2 linked regions of the Rhodopseudomonas sp. BAL398 genome follow. The protein of the gene in region 1 interacts with the protein of each later gene in a pairwise test. Links are inferred from orthologs where the notes say so. Each region holds a gene or a part of one and is shown on either strand. Other genes may lie near its edges.

Region 1 (16,990 bases):
TGTCGCCGGCCTTGGCCGCCGAATAATTGACCTGGCCGAACTGGCCCTTCTGGCCGTTGACCGAGGAGATGTTGATGACGCGCCCGAATTTGCGCGCGCGCATGCCTTCAATGACCTGACGGGTCATGTTGAACAGCGAGCCGAGATTGGTGTTGATCACCGCGTTCCATTGCTCGAGCGTCATCTTGTGAAAGGCGCCGTCGCGGGTGATGCCGGCATTGTTGACCAGGATGTCGATCGGCCCCAGCTCGGCCTCGACCTTCTTGACGCCTTCGGCGCAGGCATCAAACGAACTCACATCCCATTTGTACACCGGGATACCCGTCTCGGATTTGAAGGCGTCCGCGGCGCTGTCATTGCCCGCATAGGACGCGGCGACCTGATAGCCCGCCGCCTTTAATGCTTTGCTGATCCCCGCGCCGATTCCCCGCGTTCCTCCGGTCACCAATGCAACACGCGCCATGCTTACTCCCTCCCCTTGCGCATGATTCACCTGAGCGTGAGCGGTGACGGGTCAGATCATGCGGCATTCCAAAATCGTGAACGCGATTATCGCAATACCGTCCTCCTCTTGCGATGAGGAGCGTGCCTGCTGATCGTGTTCGGCTTTTCTTATAGCTTCGAATTAATCTGGCCGCGTGACGAACATCAAGACAAAAACGCCCGGCTTTCGCCGGGCGTTTTGCTAATTCGTTGGTGCAGTGCAAACGACGCGATGATTGCGCGTCGTTACCTCGCTGCTTGCATCAATCGCGGGCAAGGCACATCGCGATGCCCATGCCGCCGCCGATGCACAAGGTGGCGAGTCCCTTCTTGGCGTCGCGCTTCTGCATTTCGTGCAGCAGCGTTACCAGCACGCGCGCGCCGGAGGCGCCGACCGGATGGCCGATCGCGATCGCGCCGCCATTGACGTTGACCTTGGAGATATCCCAACCGAGGTCCTTGTTAACCGCGCAAGCCTGGGCGGCGAAAGCCTCGTTGGCCTCGATCAGATCCAGATCGTTGATAGTCCAGCCGGCCTTCTTCAGCGCCGCGCGCGACGCCGGAATCGGCCCGGTGCCCATGATCTTCGGATCGACACCGGCCTGGCCCCAGGACACGATCCGCGCCAGCACGGTCTTGCCTTCCTTGGCGGCTTGCTTGGCGGTCATCAGTACCACCGCGGCGGCGCCGTCATTGATACCGGAGGCTGAGCCGGCGGTGACGGTGCCGTCCTTCTCGAAGGCCGGCTTGAGCTTTTGCATCGCCTCGATGGTGGCGCCATGGCGCGGATATTCGTCGGTATCGACGGTGATGTCACCTTTGCGAGTTTTGATGATGAAGGGGACGATCTCGTCCTTGAACTTTCCGGCCTTCTGCGCCGCCTCGGCCTTGTTCTGCGAAGCGACCGCGAATTCGTCCTGCTGCTGGCGGGTGATCTGGTACTGCTTGGCCACGTTCTCGGCGGTGTTGCCCATGTGATAGCCGTTGAAGGCATCCCACAGCCCGTCCTTCAACATGGTGTCGACGAACTCGACGGAGCCCATCTTGACGCCACCGCGCAAATATTGCGCATGCGGCGCCATGCTCATCGATTCCTGGCCGCCGGCGACGACGATGTCGGAATCGCCGTTGAGCAGCGCCTGATAGCCCAGCGCCACGGTGCGCAGTCCCGAACCGCACAATTGATTGACGCCCCAGGCCGGGCTTTCGACCGGAATGCCGGCCGCGATTGACGCCTGGCGCGCCGGGTTCTGTCCTTGTGCGGCGGTGAGGATCTGCCCCATGATGACTTCGGACACCCGGCCCGGCTCGATGCCGGCGCGTTCGAGCGCGGCCTTGATGGCAGCCGCGCCAAGTTCATGCGCGGGCGTGGTGGCGAAGGCGCCGTTGAAACTTCCGACAGCGGTACGAGCGGCGCTGACGATGACGACATCGTCGGACATGGACATCTCCTGGGCTTGAGGTTCTTGTGCTTGAGGTTCTTGGGCTTGAGCTTGTTGGACGGCGCTCGCCCGTCGGCGAGCCGGTGTCGGTCGCTATCCTGTTAATCCGGCGGCAGCGTGTCAATCCGAGACACGATTTTGCGAGCGCCGAACCGCCAATAAAATCGCCGGGTGGCGACATCGGCAGCAATCGGTGCCGAGAAATTAACGCGGCCGCACAAAATGGTAGCCGAAACGCATCCGAAGTGCTTACTTTATTGCATTGCGTTTGCCGGCCGCCGTGTTTTCGGCGGGTCCCTTTCCTCCGTGTGTGTGGGTGCCATGGCGAAATCTGACCAACCGACTACGATCAAGAAATATGCGAACCGGCGGCTGTATAACACCGGCACGAGCACTTACGTGACGCTCGAGGATCTCGCCTCGATGGTGAAGGACGGCGAGGACTTTCTCGTCTACGACGCCAAGTCCGGTGACGACATCACCCGCTCGGTGCTGGCCCAGATCATCTTCGAACAAGAAAACAAGGCCGGACAGAACCTGCTACCCACCACCTTCCTGCGCCAGCTGATCCGGTTCTACGGCGACAGCATGCAGATGGTGGTGCCGAAATATCTCGAGCAGTCGATCGACAGCCTGACCCGCGAGCAGGAAAAATTCCGCAAGCAGATGACCAACACCTTCAGCATGACGCCGTTCGCGCCGCTGGAGGAAACCGTCCGCCGCAACATGGAAATGTTTCAGCAGACCTTCGCGATGTTCAAGCCGTTCGTGCCGCCGCGCAAGGGCAGCGCCCACGCCGCGGAGCCCGAGGACCCCGCCGCCGAGCCGGCGGGCGAGACCGGCAATATCGAGGATCTGCGGCAGCAGATGAAAGAGATGCAGGAACGGCTGGAGCGGATGTCGCTGGAGCAGAAAAAGGACGAGTAGGCCTGCCTGGAAGATTAGGCGGCTCGGGCAGATAAGCGTCGATGCGGCTCGGCCATCGCTGGCCCACGAGAGCTGGGAGCGATATTGCCGGGTCGTGGAATCGGACCGTAAGGCTGGCGGCTCGGCCGATGCGACCGTCTTGATTTGTACGGCAAAATCCCGTACAAAATTTGAAAGAGGGTTCGAGATGGCCACCGAACAAAGCCGGACCGCGCGTATCGAAGCCCGCATCGCGCCCGAAGCGCTCGCAGTCGTCAAACGCGCCGCCGAACTGCAAGGCCGCAGCGTCAGCGATTTCGTCGTTGCGGCTGCGCAGGAAGCCGCTGCGCGTGCCATCGAAGATATCCAGATCATTCGCCTCGCGGTCGAGGATCAGCGCGGCTTCGCAGCCGCGATTATCGATCCGCCGCCCCCTTCCGCCAACCTGCTGCGTGCCGCCGACGCCTATCGGGATCTGGTCAAGGCGTCGCAGTGAGTCCGCAATGAGTGCGGGGTTTCGGATCGAAGCGCTGGCCGCGGCGCATGATCGGCTGAGCTTTTGCAGCGGTGTCGAGCCGCTCGATCGCTATCTGCGCGAATTGGCAAATCAGGATATCAAGCGCCGTATCAGCAATTGTTTCGTGGCGTTGGACGATGCCGGGTTGATCGCCAGCTACTACAGCTTCGCGGCCACGAGCCTGCCTTTGACGGAATTGTCCGCCGAACAGACCAAACGCCTGCCACGCTACCCGCTATTGCCCGCCGGGCTGATCGGCCGTCTTGCGGTCGATCGCCGTTTTCGCGGCCAACGTCTTGGTGGGGCGCTGATCATGGATGCCGCGATGCGGGCCTCGCGCTGTGATCCGGCGATCTTCGCCCTGATCGTGGACGCCAAAGACGACAGTGCCGTCCGCTTCTACGAGCACTATCAATTCCGCCGCTTCACCAGCCGGCCGCAATCCTTGTTCCTGCCAGTCGCGACGGCATTGCAGGCCCTTCAGGCAAAGGGTGGCCAATGATGCGAACCCCTTGAGCCCGACGTCCGTGCCCAAAACGCCGTGATCTCAAGCCGCGGCGCACGATTTGTCTCTGACCTTGCGGATGCCGACTCTATCGCCGCGCCGACGGCAAGCTCTCCGCCGCCGCGTCCCACGGCCGGTGCTGCGAGGCGAGGCCGGTCAGCCGGCCCTGAATGTAGTCGCAGCCCCAGTCGCGCAGCAGGTCGGCGGATTCCTGATCCTGCACCCATTCGGCCACGGTCTTGATCCCGAGCCGGCGCGCCAGATCGATCAGCGTCTGTACGAAGGCGCGGTCGTCGGCGGAGCGGGCGATGTTCTGCACAAAGGCGCCGTCGATCTTGACGATGTCGACGCCGAGATTGCGCAGATTGCGGAACGAGGTGTAGCCGGCGCCGAAATCGTCGATCGCGATCCGGGCGCCATAATCCTTCAGCCTGTTGACGAAGCCGCGGACGTCGTCGAGGTCCTGGATCGCCACCGTCTCGGTGATTTCGACGATCAGCCGCTCGGCGATGCCGGGATGCGTCGCCATCATCGATTCGATGCTGGCCCACCAACCCGGATCCATCGTGGTGTCGGGCGAGATGTTGAGGCTGAGCTGCACCCGGGGCGAAGCGGCCAGTTCGGTGACCACCAGTTCGAGAACTCGGTGATCGACCAGGCGGATCAGACCGAGTTTTTCCGCCACCGGCACGATGTCGGGCGCCAGCAGGAGCTGGCCGTCGGCCTGTCGCATCCGGACCAGGCATTCGTAAAACGAAGGCAGCTGCGTGACTGTATCGACCACCGGCTCATAGGCCATGACGATGCGGCGTTCATTGAGCGCGGTGACGATCTCGTCGGTGACGCGGATATTGACCCGGCGTTGGGCGTCGCGCTCGACATTCGGGCGCCACATCGAAAACGAGCCATTGCGCCGCAGCTTCGCGCTGTCCAGGGTTTCATGCGCGCGATTGATGGCCTCGTCGGCGCTCCTGGCGTAGCGCGGCGCGCCGACGGCGCCGATCGAGGCGGTGACCGAGACCGGGCCGGATTTGGTCGGCACGATTTCGTTGCGGATTGCGGACAGGAAGCGCTCGGCGGCGATGTTCATATCGTCGGCGGTGCAATTCTTCAGCACCAGGCCGAATTTGTTGCCCGAGAAACGGCCGAGCTGGTCGCCGGCGCGCAGCCGCGCGCGAATCCGTTTTGCGACCTCGCAGATCACCTCGTCGGCGACATCGAAGCCGAAGGCGTCGTTGATCCGGGCGAGGTGGTCGATGCCGATCAGCATGAAGGCGAAGCTCGAGCGGAACCGGGCGGCCTCCTCGATCGTCTCGGCCAATGACGCCACCAGATGGGTGCGGTTGAGCTCCCCGGTCAGCGGATCATGTCGGGACAGCTTCAACAATTCCTGGTCGTGGGCGTGGCGCTCATTGTTGACGCGGACGATGCCCTCGACCCGCGCAGGCTTGCCGTCGGGGCCGCCGAACCAGCAGCCGCACTCCTCGATCCAGCACACCGGCGCGGCGCTCGAGGCGCGAACACCATATTCGATCCGGTATGGCACGCTGGCGCGGCCGACCGCGGTCGCGGTGCTCAGCAATGCCTCGGAGCGGATATTGCCGGCGGGTTCGATCAGCCTGGCAAAGCCGGCGCCGGACGCCAGCGTGGCGGCGGGAATGTCCTGAAAGACCTCGTCGGCGCCGTCGGTCCAGACCATGCCGTCGGTGGCGAGGTCCCAGACGAACGCCGCCTGTCCCAGCGATTTGAGGATCGCCGCGGGCTGCGGTTGGCTGGGGAACGGCGCTGAAAAGGTCCTGTCCGCAGCCTGGTCGGCGAATCTGGCAGTCGCAAGATCGAAGGATGTCACGTTTGCCTCATTCTGGGACGCCTACGGGTGATTCCCTGTGAAAGAATAGGGTGCCAACATTGCTTAACGCTAGGTAAAGTTCTTAACGTCTCGGAAACCAATTTTTCGCTGCTCGTGGAACTACCAGACGGCATCGGCATAGGTCTTGCGATGCACCTGGCACAGGGGGCGCAAGCGTCCCAAAACCGCACAGAACGGGTCGCCATGCCGAGCAACTGGACCAGCAGCACGATCGACGACGGCGAAACCGCCGGTCAGGCCGATGCAGCCGATCATCGCGCCATGGTCAAGGCGGGCCCTGTCGCCTACCGCACCCGATATACCGACCAGCCGGTTCGCCCGAATTCGATCTTCGTGGCTCATCTGATGGCGATCGACCAGCATTCGCGGCAGCCTGGCGAGTGGCCCCAGGCCGCGCCCCAACAGGCGTCGGCGGCCTACCGGTCGGTGATCGGTCGCGATTTCGCTGCCGCCGGGGGGCGGATGAGGCGGGACTCCTGACGCCCGGTAGGCGTCAATAATGCATAAAAACAGTGACTTAGCGGCGCGGCGCGGGGGATTCGGCGTCCGGCTCCGGATCAGGCGTCGGCATATTCGCGGGTTCGGCCTGCGGCGCCGCGGCAGGCGTCGTCACCGCGACCGGTTCCGGGCGATCCAGCAGAACAGTTTCGGCAACCAATGTGGCGGCGGGCAGCTCCGGCGGCGGTGACGCCTGCTCGGGCTGCTGCGGCGGCGGCGCTTTGGCGGGCGCGGTCGGAGCCTTGCGGGCGACGCGCGGCTGCGGCCGCCGGTGCAACGCGATGCCGGCGAGGACGTCGACCAGGGCCAGCAAGGCCAGCACGAAGAAGGTGGAGTTGCCGAATGGCGGCAGCAGGATGAATTCCGCGGCCGCGCAGGCGAAGACCAGCAGCGACAGCAGATGGTCGGTGACATATTTGGCGCCGGGGCGGGCGCCCTTGATCACCTCGAGCAACAGCAGCAAGGCGCCGAGCGAGAGCAGCACATCGCTGACGGTGAACGTCCAGGCGGCCCCCGATGGCAGCGTTAGTGTCGCAAGCGGCGCGGTGAACGCGACGCCCGGCATCAAGAAGACGAGGATGTTGCAGATCGCGAGCGGAATCAGCAGCAGCGGGAAACCGACTATGGCCATCGGTAGTGCTTTCCGTCGTCCCGGAACCGCGGGGGACGATCAACCAACCACTGCGGAGCTGGCGTCAGCATCCGGTCGCGAGAGCTAGCGCCAATGCTGGATCCGCAACGGATATGCCGAATTGCCGGACCGATTCTGCGTCGCCTGAACCGGAGCGAGGAGCCAAACGCCGTTGTCGCGGCGCGCCGTGCCGGCGCGCCGTCGCGGGTCAGGAGTCTTTCTTGACCTTCAGGACCTGGCGGCCCTTGTACATCCCGGTCTTCAGGTCGAGGTGGTGAGGGCGGCGCAATTCGCCGGAATCCTTGTCCTCGGCATAGGTCGGGGTCTTCAGCGCGTCCGCGGAACGACGCATGCCACGCCGCGAGGGCGAAGTTTTTCTTCTCGGAACGGCCATTTCGAAAGTCCTTGCAGGGATGTGGGGTGTCGTCCGCAACCGGACGGCCCGGCGCTTTCGCGCGAGCGAACTGCTGATTAGGCCGGGCTTATAACGGAACGAGGTCGCCAAAGCTAGAGCGTTTTCGAGCGAAGTGGGTACCGGTTCGCGTGACGAAAACGCGTCAAAACAACAATCAAGACCTCCTGTTCTGATCTACCAGAACCGGAATTGCGCGAGAGCGACCGGCGACCGAAATCGCCGAAATGGCTCAGGAGCCGCGATTTGCGTTCCAGCACCGCCCAAGTTCCGACGACTGCGCTCGCGCGACATATTTCGACGCCAGACGGCGCACCCCGCGGCCCGGATTGCGGGCGCTGCGGCTGATCGGGTTGGGCAGGATCGCCGCCATCAGCGCGGCCTGGCGGGCGGAGAGCTGCGAGGCACCGCGTCCAAACGCATATTGGGCGCCGGCCTCGGCGCCGAACTGCCCTTCCGGCCCCCATTCGGCGATATTGAGGTAAATCTCCAGCACCCGCTGCTTTGACAGCACCAGATCGATCCACAGCGCCAGCGGAAATTCCAGCGCCTTGCGCACCACGCTGCGGCCCGGCCACAGGAACAGGTTCTTGGCCACCTGCTGGGTGATGGTCGAACCGCCGCGCGCGGCCTCGCCATCCTGCAGGTCGTCGATGACGTCGCGCACCGAATCCCAGTCGATGCCCCGATGGCTGCAGTATTTGGCGTCTTCGGAACCGACCACGGTGCGCGGCAAGGCCGCTGAGATCGCATCCAGATCGACCCATTGCCGCGACACCGGCGCGCCGGACAGCCAGCGCCAGGCCATCAAGGTCGAGACCGGATGGCCGGTGCCATAGAACGGCGTCAGCAGATAGGGCAAGGCCAGCAGACCCAACACCACCATGATGGCAATACGGATCAGTCGTCTCATGCGGCCTCGATGCCGTGCCTGCCGGCCGGTCGGGCCGCCATACGGGCGTCGCGGCTGGCGACAGCGGAAGCCACATAAGCGGGCATTTACGGTCTCCGATGATCGTTGCCGGCCACGCCGAGCGCAGAATTGACGAAGCCGGTGCCATGATGAATGGTCCCGCCAACATTATCTGGAGCACTTCCGAATGGCCACCGGCACTTCCTCGATCGACTTTGCCAAGCGGCTCGATGCCACCGCTGACGATACCGAAGCCCTGCTTGCCCGCCTGCTTGGCGACGATCTGTTGCCCGACGAAACCGCGCGGCCGCCGCGGCTGATGGAGGCGATGCGCTATTCGAGTCTCGGCGGCGGCAAGCGGCTGCGGCCGTTCCTGGTGGTCGAGAGCGCGGCGGTGTTCGGCGTCCAGCGCGAGGCGGCGCTGCTGGCCGGGGCGGCGCTGGAGTGCATCCATTGCTATTCGCTGATCCATGACGACCTGCCGGCGATGGACAACAGCGATCTGCGCCGCGGTCGCCCGACGCTGCACAAGGCCTATGACGACGCCACCGCGATTCTAGCCGGCGACGCGCTGCTGACGCTGGCGTTCGACATCATCACCCGGGACGAGATCCATCGCGATCCGCTGGTGCGGTTGCTGCTGACCCGGGCCTTGGCGCGGGCCTCCGGGATCGGCGGCATGGCCGGCGGACAGATTCTCGATCTGGCCGGCGAGGGCCGCTTTGGCGATCGCGAGCCGGTCGACGTGGCGCGGTTGCAGCAGATGAAGACCGGCGCGCTGCTGCGCTTCGGCTGCGTCGCCGGCGCCATTCTCGGCCAGGCCTCGGCCGAGCAATACAAGGCGCTGGAAGATTATGGCCGCGCGCTCGGCGAGGCATTCCAGATCGCCGACGACCTGCTCGATGTCGAAGGCGACGCCGAGGCGCTCGGCAAGCCGGCCGGGGCCGACGCGGCGCTCGGCAAGACCACCTTCGTCACCCAGCTTGGCATCGACGGCGCCAAGCGGCGGATCGCCGATCTCTTGGCGCGCGCCGATCAGGCGTTGTCGGTGTTCGGCGCCAAGGGCGACGTGCTGCGCGCCGCCGCGCATTTCGTCGCCGCGCGAAAGAACTAGCCCGCATGGCCGAGCAGGAGATCGACGATCCGCGGCTGTTGCGTTTTCGCAAATTGCCGCGGCCGGTTCGTGTGGTCTATGCCCGGCCCCGGCTGTTCATCGCGATCCTGATCGGGATCGTCGCCTTTGTCCTGCTGCCGGGGTCGCTGCGGCTGGTGACCCGGCTGCTGATCGGCTGGGACGTTTCGCTGGCGCTCTACCTGATCCTGGCCTTTGCGATGATGTACCGCTGCGGCGTCGAGCATATTCGCCGCAACGCCGTCCTGCAGGACGACGGTCGCTTCCTGATCCTGATGGTGACGTCGATCGGCGCCTTCGCCAGCATGGCGGCGATCGTCACCGAGCTTGGCGCCTCGCATCGCGGCGCCGCCGAGCTGACGCTGGCGACGCTGACCATCGCGCTGACCTGGGCGGCGGTGCACACCACCTTCGCCCTGCACTATGCGCATGATTTCTATCGCGGCACGCCGGGCGGGCTGGCGTTCCCCGGCGAAACCGCCGAGCCGGATTATTGGGACTTCGTGTATTTCTCCTTCGTGATCGGGATGACCGCGCAGGTCTCCGATGTCGGCATCACCGACAAGACGATCCGTCGCACCGCCACCGCGCATGGCGTGGCCGCCTTCGTCTACAACACCGCGCTGGTCGCCCTGATGGTCAACATCGCCGCCAGCGCGATCTGACCGGGCCGGCCGTGAGGCGGCTCCGGGCCGAAGCCGTATCCCTTGACCCGGTGCCGCAGCCGGGCGATTTCATGATCTGATGTCTCAGCAAGCCGGGTCAGGTTCGTCGTGGAAGCCAAGTTTCAGATCTTCCTGACCTTGCTGGCGGTGCTGGCCGGCACCGCGCTGCTGGCGCGCCGGCTCAATGTCGCGCCGGCGATCCTGCTGCTGATATCCGGCATCGCACTGGCCTTCGTCCCCGGCATGCCGGGGATCGAACTGCCGCCGGAGCTGATCCTGCTGCTGGTGCTGCCGCCGCTGATCTATTCCGCCGCGGTGGCGATGAGCTGGCGCGAATTCTGCTCCAATCTGCGGCCGATCGCCCTGCTGGCGATCGGCTGCGTGATCTTCACCGCCTGCGCGGTGGCGGTGGCGACGCACTATCTGATCGGGCTGCCCTGGAGCGTCGGCTTTCTGCTCGGCGCCATTGTGGCGCCGCCGGACGTCGTGGCACCACTGGCGATTGCCCGCAAACTCGGGCTGCCGCGGCGGATCCTGGTGGTGCTGGAGGGCGAGGGCCTGGCCAATGACGCCACCGCGCTGATCCTGTATCGCTTCGCCGTGGTGGCGATCACCACCGGGGCGTTCTCGCTGCCGCAGGCGTCCGCGACCTTCGTGGCGATTCTCGCCGGCGAAGTGCTGTTCGGCGCCGCGGTCGGCTGGCTCAGCCTGCGCGCCCGGCATTGGGTGCGCGATCCGCAGATCGAAATGACGCTGTCGCTGCTGACGCCCTATATCGCCTATTGGATTCCCGAGCATCTCGGCGGCTCCGGGGTGATCGCCACGGTGGCCTGCGGGCTCTATATCAGCTGGAACGGCCCTTTACTGATCCCGTCGGCGACCCGGCTGCAGGGCATCTTCTTCTGGGATCTGGTGATCTATCTGATCGAGGGCATGCTGTTCCTGCTCACCGGCTTTCAGATGCGGGTGCTGCTGGAGAAATCCAAGGAGTTTCCGTTCGGCGACATCCTCACGGCCAGCATTCTGGTGGCGGCGATCGTCATCGTGGCGCGGTTCGCCTGGGTCTATCCGGCGAGCTATCTGCCGGGGCTGCTGAGCAAGCGGTTGCGCGCGCGCGAGCCGCTGCCGAACAGGCGCGCGGTGTTCGTGGTCGCCTTTACCGGCGTGCGCGGCGCGGTGTCGCTGGCCGCGGCGCTGGCGCTGCCCTATGCGCTGCCGGGCGGCGAACTGTTTCCCGACCGCGACCTGATCCTGTTCGTCGCGTTCGGCGTGATTTTGATCACGCTGATCGGGCTTGGGCTCACCTTGCCGGCGGTGGTCCGGCTGCTCGGCGTCGCCCGCGCCGGCAAGGACGAATATGCCGCCGAGCGCGATTCGGAAATCGCGGCGCGGCGCGAGGCGCTGGCCGCAGCACTTGCCTCGCTCGACGCCATGACCAATGACCGCGAATTGTCCGACGAGGTGGTCAAGCTGCTGCGGGCGCGGCACGAGACCCGCGCCAATCTGCTGCCGGTCTCGTTCGGCCCCGATCGCGACCAGGTCTCGGCCACCGGCATCACGCTGGTCCGCGAGTTGATCGCGGCGGAGCGTACATTCATCCATCGGCAATTGCGCGACGGCAAGATCACCGACGAAAGCCGCCGCCGCATCGAACGCGACCTCGATCTCGAAGAGGCGAGCCTGGCCAATCGCGAGGTCGGGACGGGGACGGTGTAGCCGCAGGCCCCGCGGTCGCGGTGGCTGGCGTGGCTACGTCACCGGACGTCAATCAGCTTTTGAGCGAACCGCCATCCGCCCGGAGCTCGTTGTCTCCAATAGCCGCGCCAGCGTGTCGGCGAGGGCGCGGAATTCGGCGTCGCCATAGCCGCGGGCGGTCATGAATTGGGTGCCGATGCGCAACGCATAGTGGCCGGCGGCGGTGGGGTCGGCGCAGGTCCCGACCAGGATCGCATCGCGCTCCAACGCCTTCATCGTCTCGGCCGGCATCATGGCGCCGTCGATCGGGATCAGGATCTGGTGGGTGAACAGATCGCCCGGTCGCGGCGCGATCACTGCCACGCCGCGGGCGTCGAGCGCTTCGGCCAGCACCGCCGAATTGGCGCAGATCCGCCGGGCGTAATCGCCGGCGTCCCGCTCGGCGTCGATCAGCGTGACCAGCAGCGACGGCAGCCGGCCTGCGTCGTAATTGGCCAGCATCTTGTCATCGATCAGCCTGGCGAGCCGTTCGCCATCGGCCGGGTTGCGGCCGGCGATCACGCTGTGCGGCCGGCCCGGCAGCGTCTTGTAGGTGGAGCTGGTCAGCACGTCGACGCCGAGCGCCAGCGGATTGGGGAAGGTGCCGCCGATGATCAGGCCCAGCACATGCGAGGCGTCGAAGATCGTCATCGCCCCCACCGCCTGGGCGCTGGCGACCACCGGGGCGATGTCGTCGGGCGTGATCATCACCGAGCGGCCGAGCAGCACCAGAGCGGGCCGGCGTTCCTGGACCATGGCGGCGGCCGCCGCCGCGTCGAGCCTGCGGCACCCGGCATCGAATGGCAGTTCCTCGACCGTGAGCCCGGCGAGATCGGGGGTGCCGCCGCGACGCTGGCTGAGATGGCCGCCATGGGCCGCGGCCGGCCCCAACATCAGCGCGCCAGGCGCACCGAAGGCGTGGAACACCGCGAGGTTGGCGATGGTGCAGCTCGGCAGCCGCGGCTCCGCCCAGTTCGCGCCAAGCAGCGCGCAGATCTTGCCGCGGATCGCGACTTCGAGCTCCGACACCAGATCAGTGTCGGGCTGTTCCTTGGCAAAGCTCGGTCCCATCGCCGGATAGGCGCTGAGCGCGGGCGTATAGGCGGCCTGGGCGGCGGGGCTCGGCATGCTGGCGCCGGCATAAAGCACGATGCGGTCGCGCAGCAGCGCGTCGCCGCGCGCGGCCGCTCGTTCGAGCAGCCGTTGTTCATTGATGTCCATCACTTGGTGGTTTCCTTCAGCCCGTTCGCCGGCCGGGTCGGTTTAGTGCGACAGGATCTTCGACAGGAATTGCTGGGCGCGCTCGCTGCGCGGCTGGCCGAAGAATTCCTCGGTGGCGGCGTCCTCGACGATCTCGCCGCTATCCATGAAGATCACCCGGTTGGCCACCTTGCGGGCGAAGCCCATCTCGTGGGTCACCACCATCATGGTCATGCCCTCGCTGGCGAGCTGGACCATGACGTCGAGCACTTCCTTGATCATTTCGGGATCGAGCGCCGAGGTCGGCTCGTCGAACAGCATCAGGACCGGGTCCATCGCCAGCGCGCGGGCGATCGCCACGCGCTGCTGCTGGCCGCCCGAAAGCTGGCCCGGGAATTTGTCCGCATGGGCCGACAGCCCGACGCGTTCGAGCAGCGCACTGCCCTTGGCCAGGGCTTCGGCGCGGCTGCGGCCCAGCACCTTCACCTGCGCGAGCACCAGATTCTCGGTGATCGACAGATGGGGGAACAGCTCGAAATGCTGGAACACCATGCCGACCTTGGCGCGCAGCAGCGACAGATTAGTCTTCGGCGCGCCGACATCGACGTCGCTGACGATGATCGTTCCGCTGTCGATCGGCTCCAGCCCGTTTACGGTCTTGATCAGCGTGGATTTGCCGGAGCCGGACGGTCCGCAGACTACCACGACCTCGCCTTTGGCGACCGAGGTCGTGCAATGCGACAATACCTTGAAGTCGCCATAGGACTTCGAGACGTCCCTTATCGAAATCATCGTCATGGCAGGTCCTAATTGATGATCGCGACGCGCTTCTGCAGCCGTCGCACCGCGAACGATGCCAGAATCGAGATCACGAAGTAAACGGCTGCGGCGAACAGATACATCTCGAGCAGACGGCCGTCGCGCTGGGCGATCCGGGCCGCCGCGCCGAGAAAGTCGGTGATCGACAGCACATAGACCAGCGAGGTGTCCTGAAACAGGATGATGGTCTGGGTCAGCAGCAGCGGCAGCATGTTGCGCAGCGCCTGCGGCAGCACGACATAGGCCATGGTCTGCGCGCCGGTCAGGCCGAGCGCATGGGCCGCCATGGTCTGGCCGGTCGGCAGCGACTGGATGCCGGAGCGCACGATCTCGCAGAAATAAGCGGCCTCGAACAGCGTGAAGGTGACCACCGACGACCAGAACGGATCGATCCGCACCGGGCGCGGCGATCCGAGCAGCCATTGCACGACGAACGGCACCAGGAAGTAGAACCAGAAGATCACCAGCACCAGCGGCAGCGAGCGCAGCAGATTGACGTAGATCGCGGCAAAGCCCGAGAGGATCGGAAAGCGCGACAGCCGCATGATGGCAAGCACGGTGCCGATCACGATGCCGAGCAGCGTGGCGCAGGCGGTCAGCGCCAGGGTGAAGCGCATCCCGGTAAAAATCAGATAGGGCAGCGCGTTGACGATGGTCTGGAGGTCGAAGCCGGATAGCATGTCAGAGCGCCTTGATCTTGGGCGTCTTGCCGCCATAGCCGGGGACCAGCGCCAGCCGTTCGACGCTCCGCATCGTGAAGACGGTGGCGAGATTCAGCATCAGATACAGCACGGTCGCGGCGGTGAAGGCCTCGAATACCTGGAAGCTGTTCTCCTGCATGGCGCGGGCGCTGCCAGTGAGTTCGATCAGGCCGATCGCCAGCGCCACCGAACTGTTCTTGGTGCAGCTGAGAAATTCCGACGTGATCGCCGGCACCACGATCCGGAAGGCCATCGGCAGCAGCACGTAACGATAGGTCTGCGGCAGCGTCAGGCCGAGCGCTTGGCCGGCCATCCGTTGGCCGCTCGACAGCGTTTCCAGGCCGGCGCGCACCACTTCCGCCATGCGGGCGGCGTGGTAGCAGCCGAGGCAGATCACGGCGGTATAGAACGAAGCGTTGGGCAGATGTTTCAGGGCCATGCCGGCGTCGCGCGGCAACAGCTCCGGCAATACGAAGTACCACAGGAACATCTGCACCAGCAGCGGGACGTTGCGGAACAGCTCGACGAACACCGTGCCGGCCGCGCGCATCCAGCCGACCGGCGCGTGGCGGGCGACGCCGACCAGCGAGCCCAGCACCAGGGCGATCGCAAACGCCGCGACCGAGGTCGCGATGGTCCAGCCGAGGCCCCAGAACATGGTCTCGAGCCAGGTGTGAGTCCCGTCGAGCGAAGGCTCGAAGAAGATCCACCAATTCCAATGATAACTCATCGTCCGATCCGCCTGGGCAGGTCCGAATATGTTCGGGCTTGGCCCGACGCGACGCGCGCGTCGGGATCTGGGGCAAACGCTGCTTAGCGGTACAGGTCGGGATTCGGATCGTCGGTCGGGTTGGCGATCACCTTCTTCAGCTGCGCCGACATCGGAAACGCCATGTTGACGCCGCGCGGCGGGATCGGCTTGGTGAACCACTTGTCGTAGATCGCGTTGATCTTGCCGGATTTGTACAAGCCCTGAAGCGTGGCATCGACCAGCGCCTTGAAGGCCGGATCGTCGCGGCGAAGCATGATCCCGTAGGGCTCGACCGAAAGCGGCGCGTCGGAGATCTGATAGGCGTCCGGCGATTTCGAGGTCGCTTTGCCGCCGGCGAGCGAGACGTCGTCGAAGATCAGAGCGGCGGCGCGGTCGGTCCCGAGCGTCAGCATGCCTTCCGCCATGTCCTTGGCGGACAGGATGGTCAAATCGAGCTTCTGCTCGTTATTGGCGGCGTTGATGATCTTGACGCTGGTGGTGCCGGACAGCGTGGCGACGGTCTTGCCCTTGAGATCCGCCATGGTGGCGGCCGGCATGGTCTTCTTGGAGAGGATGCGGACGGCTGCCACGAAATAGGTGTCCGAGAACGTCACCTGCTTCTGCCGGTCGGCATTGTTGGTGGTGGTGCCGCATTCCATGTCGATGGTGCCGTTGGCCAGCAGCGGAATCCGCGTGGTGCCGGTGACCGGCATGTAATTGACCTTGATGTCGGGCTTGCCGAGCGTGGTCTTCACCGCGTCGACCACCGCGGCGCAAAGATCGAGGGCGTAGCCGATCGGTCGCTGCTTGTCGTCGTAATAGGAAAACGGCACGTTGCCGTCGCGGTGACCCACCGTGATCTCGCCGCTGTCGGCAATCTTCTTCAGCGTGCCATTGGCGGGGGCGGACATCGCAGGGGTGGCCATCAGCGCCATCACGCAGGCTGACGCCGCCAGGAGTTTGAAATTCATAAGTGTCCCTCTGTCTGATCGAAGACTCGCGGCCGGCCGCGGGGAGCGGCGGCCTCCAGCGAGGTTCGGGCGGGCGGATGCTGGCTTGCGGGCCAAGCAGGGTCAATCAATAAATAATGAATTCATTTATTTGGCGATGAGTTCGCCTGATATTTAGGCGAAATGCCCAATACGAGGGCGGAAAATGGTTTTGCTTTAGGCGAGCGTTGCCGCCGAGGGCGCAGCCGTGGCCTCGTCGGCAGGCTCCGAAAATGCCAACGCGTGGCGCACGGCCTGGGCGGTGTTCAGCACATGCTGCCGCATCACTTTGGCCAGCGTGGCGGCATCGCGCCGCCGCAGCGCCCGGACCATCCGCTCGTGATCGTCGACCGCGATCCGCCAGTCCTCCGGGAGTTGGCGCACGGTGTGGCGGATGTTGCGGATCCGCAGCTCCAGCATTTTGTACAGGCTGAGCAGCGCCCGGTTCTGCGCCGCCTCGAACAAGGCCATGTGAATGGCGTGGTTGAGTCGGGCATATTCGATCGGTTCGTCGCGCTCAAATGCCGCCACCATGGCCCGGTGGGTGTCCTCGATGGCGGCGATTTGCGGATCGCTGATATGGACGCAGGCCAATTCTCCGGCGAGGGCCTCGATGCTGGCGATGATCGGGAACAGCTCGGTCAATTCCGCCGGCGTGATCACCGCGACCCGCGCGCCGCGTTGCGGCAGCAATTCGACCATGCCTTCCGCCGCCAGCACCTTCAGCGCCTCGCGCAACGGCGTCCGGGAAATGCCGAAGCGCAGGCACAATTGTCGCTCGGGGATCTTCTGCCCCGGCGCCAACTCGCCGGTGACGATCAT
Region 2 (4,845 bases), 4.0 Mb from region 1 along the record:
CGGAACTGGCGCAGACGGCGCCCAGCTTCGCCATTCTGACCAAACGCCCGGTGATCGCCGGGGCGCAGGAGATCGGCGCCAATCCGCGCGCGCGCTCGGCCAAGCTGCGCGCCGCCGAACGCACCCAGGCGCCGGCGCACGATTTCGACACGCTGCCGGCCTGGCCGAAACTGGCCGACGTGATGAGGGGAGGCTGATCATGCGCATCATCCATTTCCTCGTCATCGGCATGCTGGTGTTCGCGGCCGCCTATGTCTACCGGATCAAGATGGAATCGACGTTCCGCACCGAGCGGGTGCAGCGGCTGCGCGCCGACGTGCGCGTGCAGCGCGAGGCGATCGCCACGCTGCGCGCCGAATGGGCCAAGCTCGATGCGCCGATGCGGCTGCAAGGCCTGGCCGAACGGCATCTGAAGCTCAGGCCGATCGACGCCCGGCAGTTCGATTCGTTGAAGAACCTGCCGGAACGGCCGCCCAGCATCGTCAATCCCGGCGATCCCGATCCGATCGGTGCGATGATCGAGACCATCGACCCCGACATCATCACCGGCTCGCTGCCGGCGCCGGAGGTTGCGCATTGACCGATCAAGTCATCCCGCTTGCGGGTCATCACGTGCCATGGCGGCAGCGGCTGATCCGCAGCCTGCTGTACGGCAAGGACGTCGATCGTCACGTCAAGGCGCGCGTCCGCGTCGGCTTTGCGATAGTCGCATTCGCGGCGATCTACGGCGTAATCGCGTTCCGGCTGGTGACGCTGGCGGTGATCGGCGACGCGCATGGCGCGCGGCGGACCTCCTCGCAGGACGCCATCGCCACGGCGCGACCGGATATCGTCGACCGCAACGGTGAAATTCTCGCCACCGACGTCAAGGTGCCCTCGCTGTTCAGCGAGCCGCGCCGCATCATCGACAAGGACGAGGCGATCGAATTGTTGACCGCGACGCTGCCGGATCTCGACACGCCTGAGGTCCGCGAGCGGCTGTCGTCGAAAAAGGGCTTCGCCTGGCTCAAGCGCGAAATCACGCCCAAGCAGCAGCACGACATTCACAAGCTCGGGATTCCGGGAATCGGCTTTCTGCGCGAGAACAAGCGGGTCTATCCCGCCGGCCGCGCGGCGTCGCATATTGTCGGCCTCGTCAATATCGACAACCAGGGCATCGCCGGCCTGGAACGCTGGCTCGATACCAACGGCCTCGCCGATCTGCACCGCGCCGGCTTTGCCAGCGACCGGCTGCAGAAGCCGGTCGAGCTCGCGGTCGATTTGCGCGTCGAGCACGCGCTGCGCGACGAATTGCTCAAGGCCAAGGAGAAGTACAGCGCCAAGGCGGCGTCCGGTCTGGTCTCCAACGTCAACACCGGCGAGATCGTCGCGATGGTGTCGCTGCCGGATTTCGACCCCAACGATCCGCAACAAGCCAACGACCCCGACCGCATCAACCGGCTGACCACCGGCGTCTACGAGATGGGATCGACCTTCAAGACGCTGACGCTGGCGATGGCGCTGGATTCCGGCAAGGCCACGCTGAACTCGTTATACGACGTCCGCAGCGCCCTGCGGTACGGCCGGTTCACGATTCACGACGATCATCATCTCGGCCGTTCGATCACCTTGTCGGAAGTCTTCACATACTCGTCCAATATCGGCGCGGCGAAGATCGCGCTGGCGCAGGGCGTCGAGGCGCACAAGGCGTTCCTGAAGAAGGTCGGTCAGATGGATCGGCTGCGCACCGAACTGCCGGAGAGCGCCTCGCCGATCGTGCCGAAACACTGGGGCGAACTCAACACCATCACCATCGCTTTCGGTCACGGCATCGCGGTGGCGCCGCTGCAGGCGGTGATGGGCATCAACGCGATGATCAATGGCGGTTATCTGATCCCGCCGACCTTCCTCAAGCGGACCGAGGAGGAAGCGCGGAAGGATGGCAAGATCGTCATCAAGAAGGAGACCAGCGACAAGATCCGCTATCTGATGCGGCTGAATGCCGAGGTCGGCACCGCCCGGCAGGCCGATGCGTTGTGCAAGGGCTATTATATCGGCGGCAAGACCGGCACCGCCGAAAAGGTCATCAACGGCCGCTATTCGAAGAAGAGGGTTTTGAATTCCTTCACCGCGATCCTGCCGGCGGATAATCCCCAGTTCCAGGTGCTGGTGATGCTCGACGAGCCGCAGGCGCTGCCCGAGACCCATGGTTTCATCACCTCGGGCTGGAACGCGGTGCCGACCGGCGGCAAGGTGATCGCGCGCATCGCGCCGCTGTTGGGGATCGAGCCGCGGTTCGATCTGCCGCCGCCCGACCGCCTTATTCTTGCGGCATCGAAGGAATCCCGCTAGGCGACGCCGCGCCGCGCAAGCTGTTGCGTCGACATCGGATTGGGTTAAAAGCCCCGGAATTGTTGTCATTCGTATTGTCCGACAGGTTGGACCACCGACGATGAAGCTCCGCGATCTTTTCAGCGACGAAGTCGGATTCGACGCGCAGGCTGCCGAACTCGGCATTGCCGGATCTGGCCTTGCCGATCTGGCCGTGACCGGGCTTGCCGTCGACAGCCGCGCGGTGCGCCCCGGCGATGTGTTCTTCGCGCTGTCCGGCGCCAAGACCGACGGCGCGCATTTCATCGGTCAGGCGATCGCTTCCGGCGCCGTTGCGGTGGTCGGCGAGCAGCGGCCCGGCGGCGAGCTCGGCGCGCCCTTCGTCACCGTGCCCAATCCGCGCCGCGCGCTGGCGCTGGCGGCGGCGCAAGTCTTCTCCAGACAGCCCGCCACCATCGCGGCGGTCACCGGCACCAGCGGCAAGACCTCGGTCGCCGCTTTCACCCGGCAGATCTGGCAGCGTCTCGGCTACGCTTCGGCCAGCATCGGCACCATCGGCCTGGTGACGCCGACCCGCGACGTCTATGGCTCGCTGACCACGCCCGATCCGATTGCGCTGCATCGCGCGCTCGACGAGATCGCCGGCGAGGGCGTCACCCATCTGGCGCTGGAGGCGTCGTCGCACGGCCTCGATCAGTTCCGCCTCGACGGCGTCCGCGTCGCCGCCGGCGGCTTCACCAATCTGTCGCGCGATCACATGGACTATCATCGCGACGTCGCGCACTACCTCGCCGCCAAGCTGCGGCTGTTCAAGGATCTGGTGGTGGAGGGCGGCGGCGCGGTGATCTCGGCGGATCATGATTGCGCCAAGGCGGTGATCGACGCCGCCACCGCGCGCAAGCTGCGCATCATGATGGTCGGCCGCAACGGCGACGGCGGTGCCGACGGCATCCGCCTGGTCGAGGCGGTGATCGACGGCTTCGCCCAGAAGCTGACGCTCGAACATCGCGGGGAAATGCGCGCGGTGCATCTGCCGCTGGTCGGCGAGTTTCAGATCGAGAATGCGCTGGTCGCCGCCGGCCTGGCGATCGTCACCGGCGGCGATCCCGACCAGGTGTTCGCGGCGCTCGACCATCTCGAGGGCGCCAAGGGGCGGCTCGAACGGGTCGGCGATTGCCGCGGCGCGCCGGTGTTCGTCGACTACGCGCACAAGCCCGACGCGCTGGCCAAGGCGTTGCAGGCGCTGCGGCCTTACGCACAGCGCCGGCTGGTGGTGGTGTTCGGCGCCGGCGGTGACCGCGATTCCGGCAAGCGGCCGCTGATGGGCGCGATCGCCGCCGACAACGCCGATACGGTGATCGTCACCGACGACAATCCGCGCTCTGAAAACCCCGCCGACATCCGCGCCGCGATCCTGGCGGCCGCCCCCGGCGCCCGCGAGATCGGAGACCGCGCCGAGGCGATCCGGGTGGCGATCGCGGGGCTAGTGCCCGGTGACGCGCTGCTGATCGCCGGCAAGGGTCACGAGACCGGCCAGATCGTGGCCGACCGCGTGCTGCCGTTCAGCGATCACGAGGCCGCCGCGGCGGCGCTGTCGGCGTGCGCCGCATGAGCACGCAACCGCTCTGGACCCTGGACGCCATGGCGCAGGCGATGAACGCCACGCGCAACGGCGCGTTGCCGGCCGACATCTTCGGCATTTCGATCGACAGCCGCACCCTGGCGCCGGGCGATGCTTACTTCGCGATCAAGGGCGACATCCACGACGGCCATGATTTCGTCGCCGCAGCATTACAGGCCGGCGCCGCGCTCGCCGTCGTCGCAAAAGCCCAGCGCGACAAATTCGCCGCCGATGCGCGGCTGCTGATCGTCGACGACGTGCTCGCCGCGCTGGTCGATCTGGCGCGCGCCTCGCGGGCGCGGCTCGAGGCGCGCGTGATCGCGGTCACCGGCTCGGTCGGCAAGACCTCGACGAAGGAAGCGCTGCGCGGCGTGCTCGGCAGTCAGGGCGAAACCCACGCCTCGGTGGCGTCGTTCAACAATCATTGGGGCGTGCCGCTGTCGCTGGCGCGCTGCCCGGCCAGCGTCAAATTCGCGGTGTTCGAGATCGGCATGAACCATGCCGGCGAGATCGAACCGCTGGTCAAGCTGGTGCGGCCTCATGTCGCGGTGATCACCACGGTCGAGCCGGTGCATCTGGAATTCTTCGCCGGGATCGAAGCGATCGCCGATGCCAAGGCGGAGATTTTCCAAGGCCTCGAGCCCGGCGGCGTCGCGGTGCTCAACCGCGACAATTCGCAATTCGCCCGGCTGCGCAAAAGCGCCAAAAAGGCCAAGGTCGGCCGCATCGTCTCGTTCGGCGCCAACGCCAAGGCCGATGCCCGGCTGATCGAATTGTCGCTGCATTCGGACCGCTCCGCGATCCATGCCGATATTCTGGGCCACGACGTCACCTACAAGCTCGCCATCCCGGGCCGCCACATCGCCATCAATTCGTTGGCGGCGCTGGCGGCGGCGCAATTGGTGGGTGCCGAT

The links.
Region 2: the proteins of mtgA (region 1) and RBJ75_RS01910 interact in binary tests that used the Escherichia coli proteins (3 or more experiments, as listed by UniProt). The link is inferred for Rhodopseudomonas sp. BAL398 from one-to-one orthologs.

The regions. Positions count from the first base shown.
Region 1 is NZ_CP133111.1:4,423,635-4,440,624, forward strand. What follows is about bases 6,338-9,334. They hold mtgA (monofunctional biosynthetic peptidoglycan transglycosylase), read right to left. Parts: upstream 8,178-9,334; coding sequence 7,497-8,177; downstream 6,338-7,496. Other genes in these bases: RBJ75_RS20905 (hypothetical protein), read right to left, coding at 6,338-6,852; rpmF (50S ribosomal protein L32), read right to left, coding at 7,061-7,246; RBJ75_RS20920 (polyprenyl synthetase family protein), read left to right, coding at 8,365-9,291; RBJ75_RS20925 (DUF1345 domain-containing protein), read left to right, coding at 9,297-9,334. Outside these bases: phbB (acetoacetyl-CoA reductase), read right to left, coding at 1-463; RBJ75_RS20875 (acetyl-CoA C-acetyltransferase), read right to left, coding at 747-1,925; polyhydroxyalkanoate synthesis repressor PhaR, read left to right, coding at 2,247-2,852; RBJ75_RS20885 (DUF1778 domain-containing protein), read left to right, coding at 3,040-3,327; RBJ75_RS20890 (GNAT family N-acetyltransferase), read left to right, coding at 3,335-3,850; RBJ75_RS20895 (putative bifunctional diguanylate cyclase/phosphodiesterase), read right to left, coding at 3,942-5,606; RBJ75_RS20900 (hypothetical protein), read left to right, coding at 5,907-6,203; more of RBJ75_RS20905, read right to left, coding at 6,241-6,337; more of RBJ75_RS20925, read left to right, coding at 9,335-9,974; RBJ75_RS20930 (Na+/H+ antiporter), read left to right, coding at 10,083-11,690; RBJ75_RS20935 (glycine hydroxymethyltransferase), read right to left, coding at 11,739-12,929; RBJ75_RS20940 (amino acid ABC transporter ATP-binding protein), read right to left, coding at 12,972-13,700; RBJ75_RS20945 (amino acid ABC transporter permease), read right to left, coding at 13,715-14,407; RBJ75_RS20950 (amino acid ABC transporter permease), read right to left, coding at 14,409-15,158; RBJ75_RS20955 (transporter substrate-binding domain-containing protein), read right to left, coding at 15,242-16,150; RBJ75_RS20960 (GntR family transcriptional regulator), read right to left, coding at 16,346-16,990. UniProt on the Escherichia coli protein: Peptidoglycan polymerase that catalyzes glycan chain elongation from lipid-linked precursors. May play a role in peptidoglycan assembly during cell division in collaboration with other cell division proteins.
Region 2 is NZ_CP133111.1:408,784-413,628, forward strand. Bases 1-2,953 are described here. They hold RBJ75_RS01910 (peptidoglycan D,D-transpeptidase FtsI family protein), read left to right. Parts: upstream 1-576; coding sequence 577-2,331; downstream 2,332-2,953. Other genes in these bases: rsmH (16S rRNA (cytosine(1402)-N(4))-methyltransferase RsmH), read left to right, coding at 1-197; RBJ75_RS01905 (hypothetical protein), read left to right, coding at 200-580; RBJ75_RS01915 (UDP-N-acetylmuramoyl-L-alanyl-D-glutamate--2,6-diaminopimelate ligase), read left to right, coding at 2,432-2,953. Also shown: more of RBJ75_RS01915, read left to right, coding at 2,954-3,922; RBJ75_RS01920 (UDP-N-acetylmuramoylalanyl-D-glutamyl-2,6-diaminopimelate--D-alanyl-D-alanine ligase), read left to right, coding at 3,919-4,845. UniProt on the Escherichia coli protein: Essential cell division protein that catalyzes cross-linking of the peptidoglycan cell wall at the division septum. Required for localization of FtsN.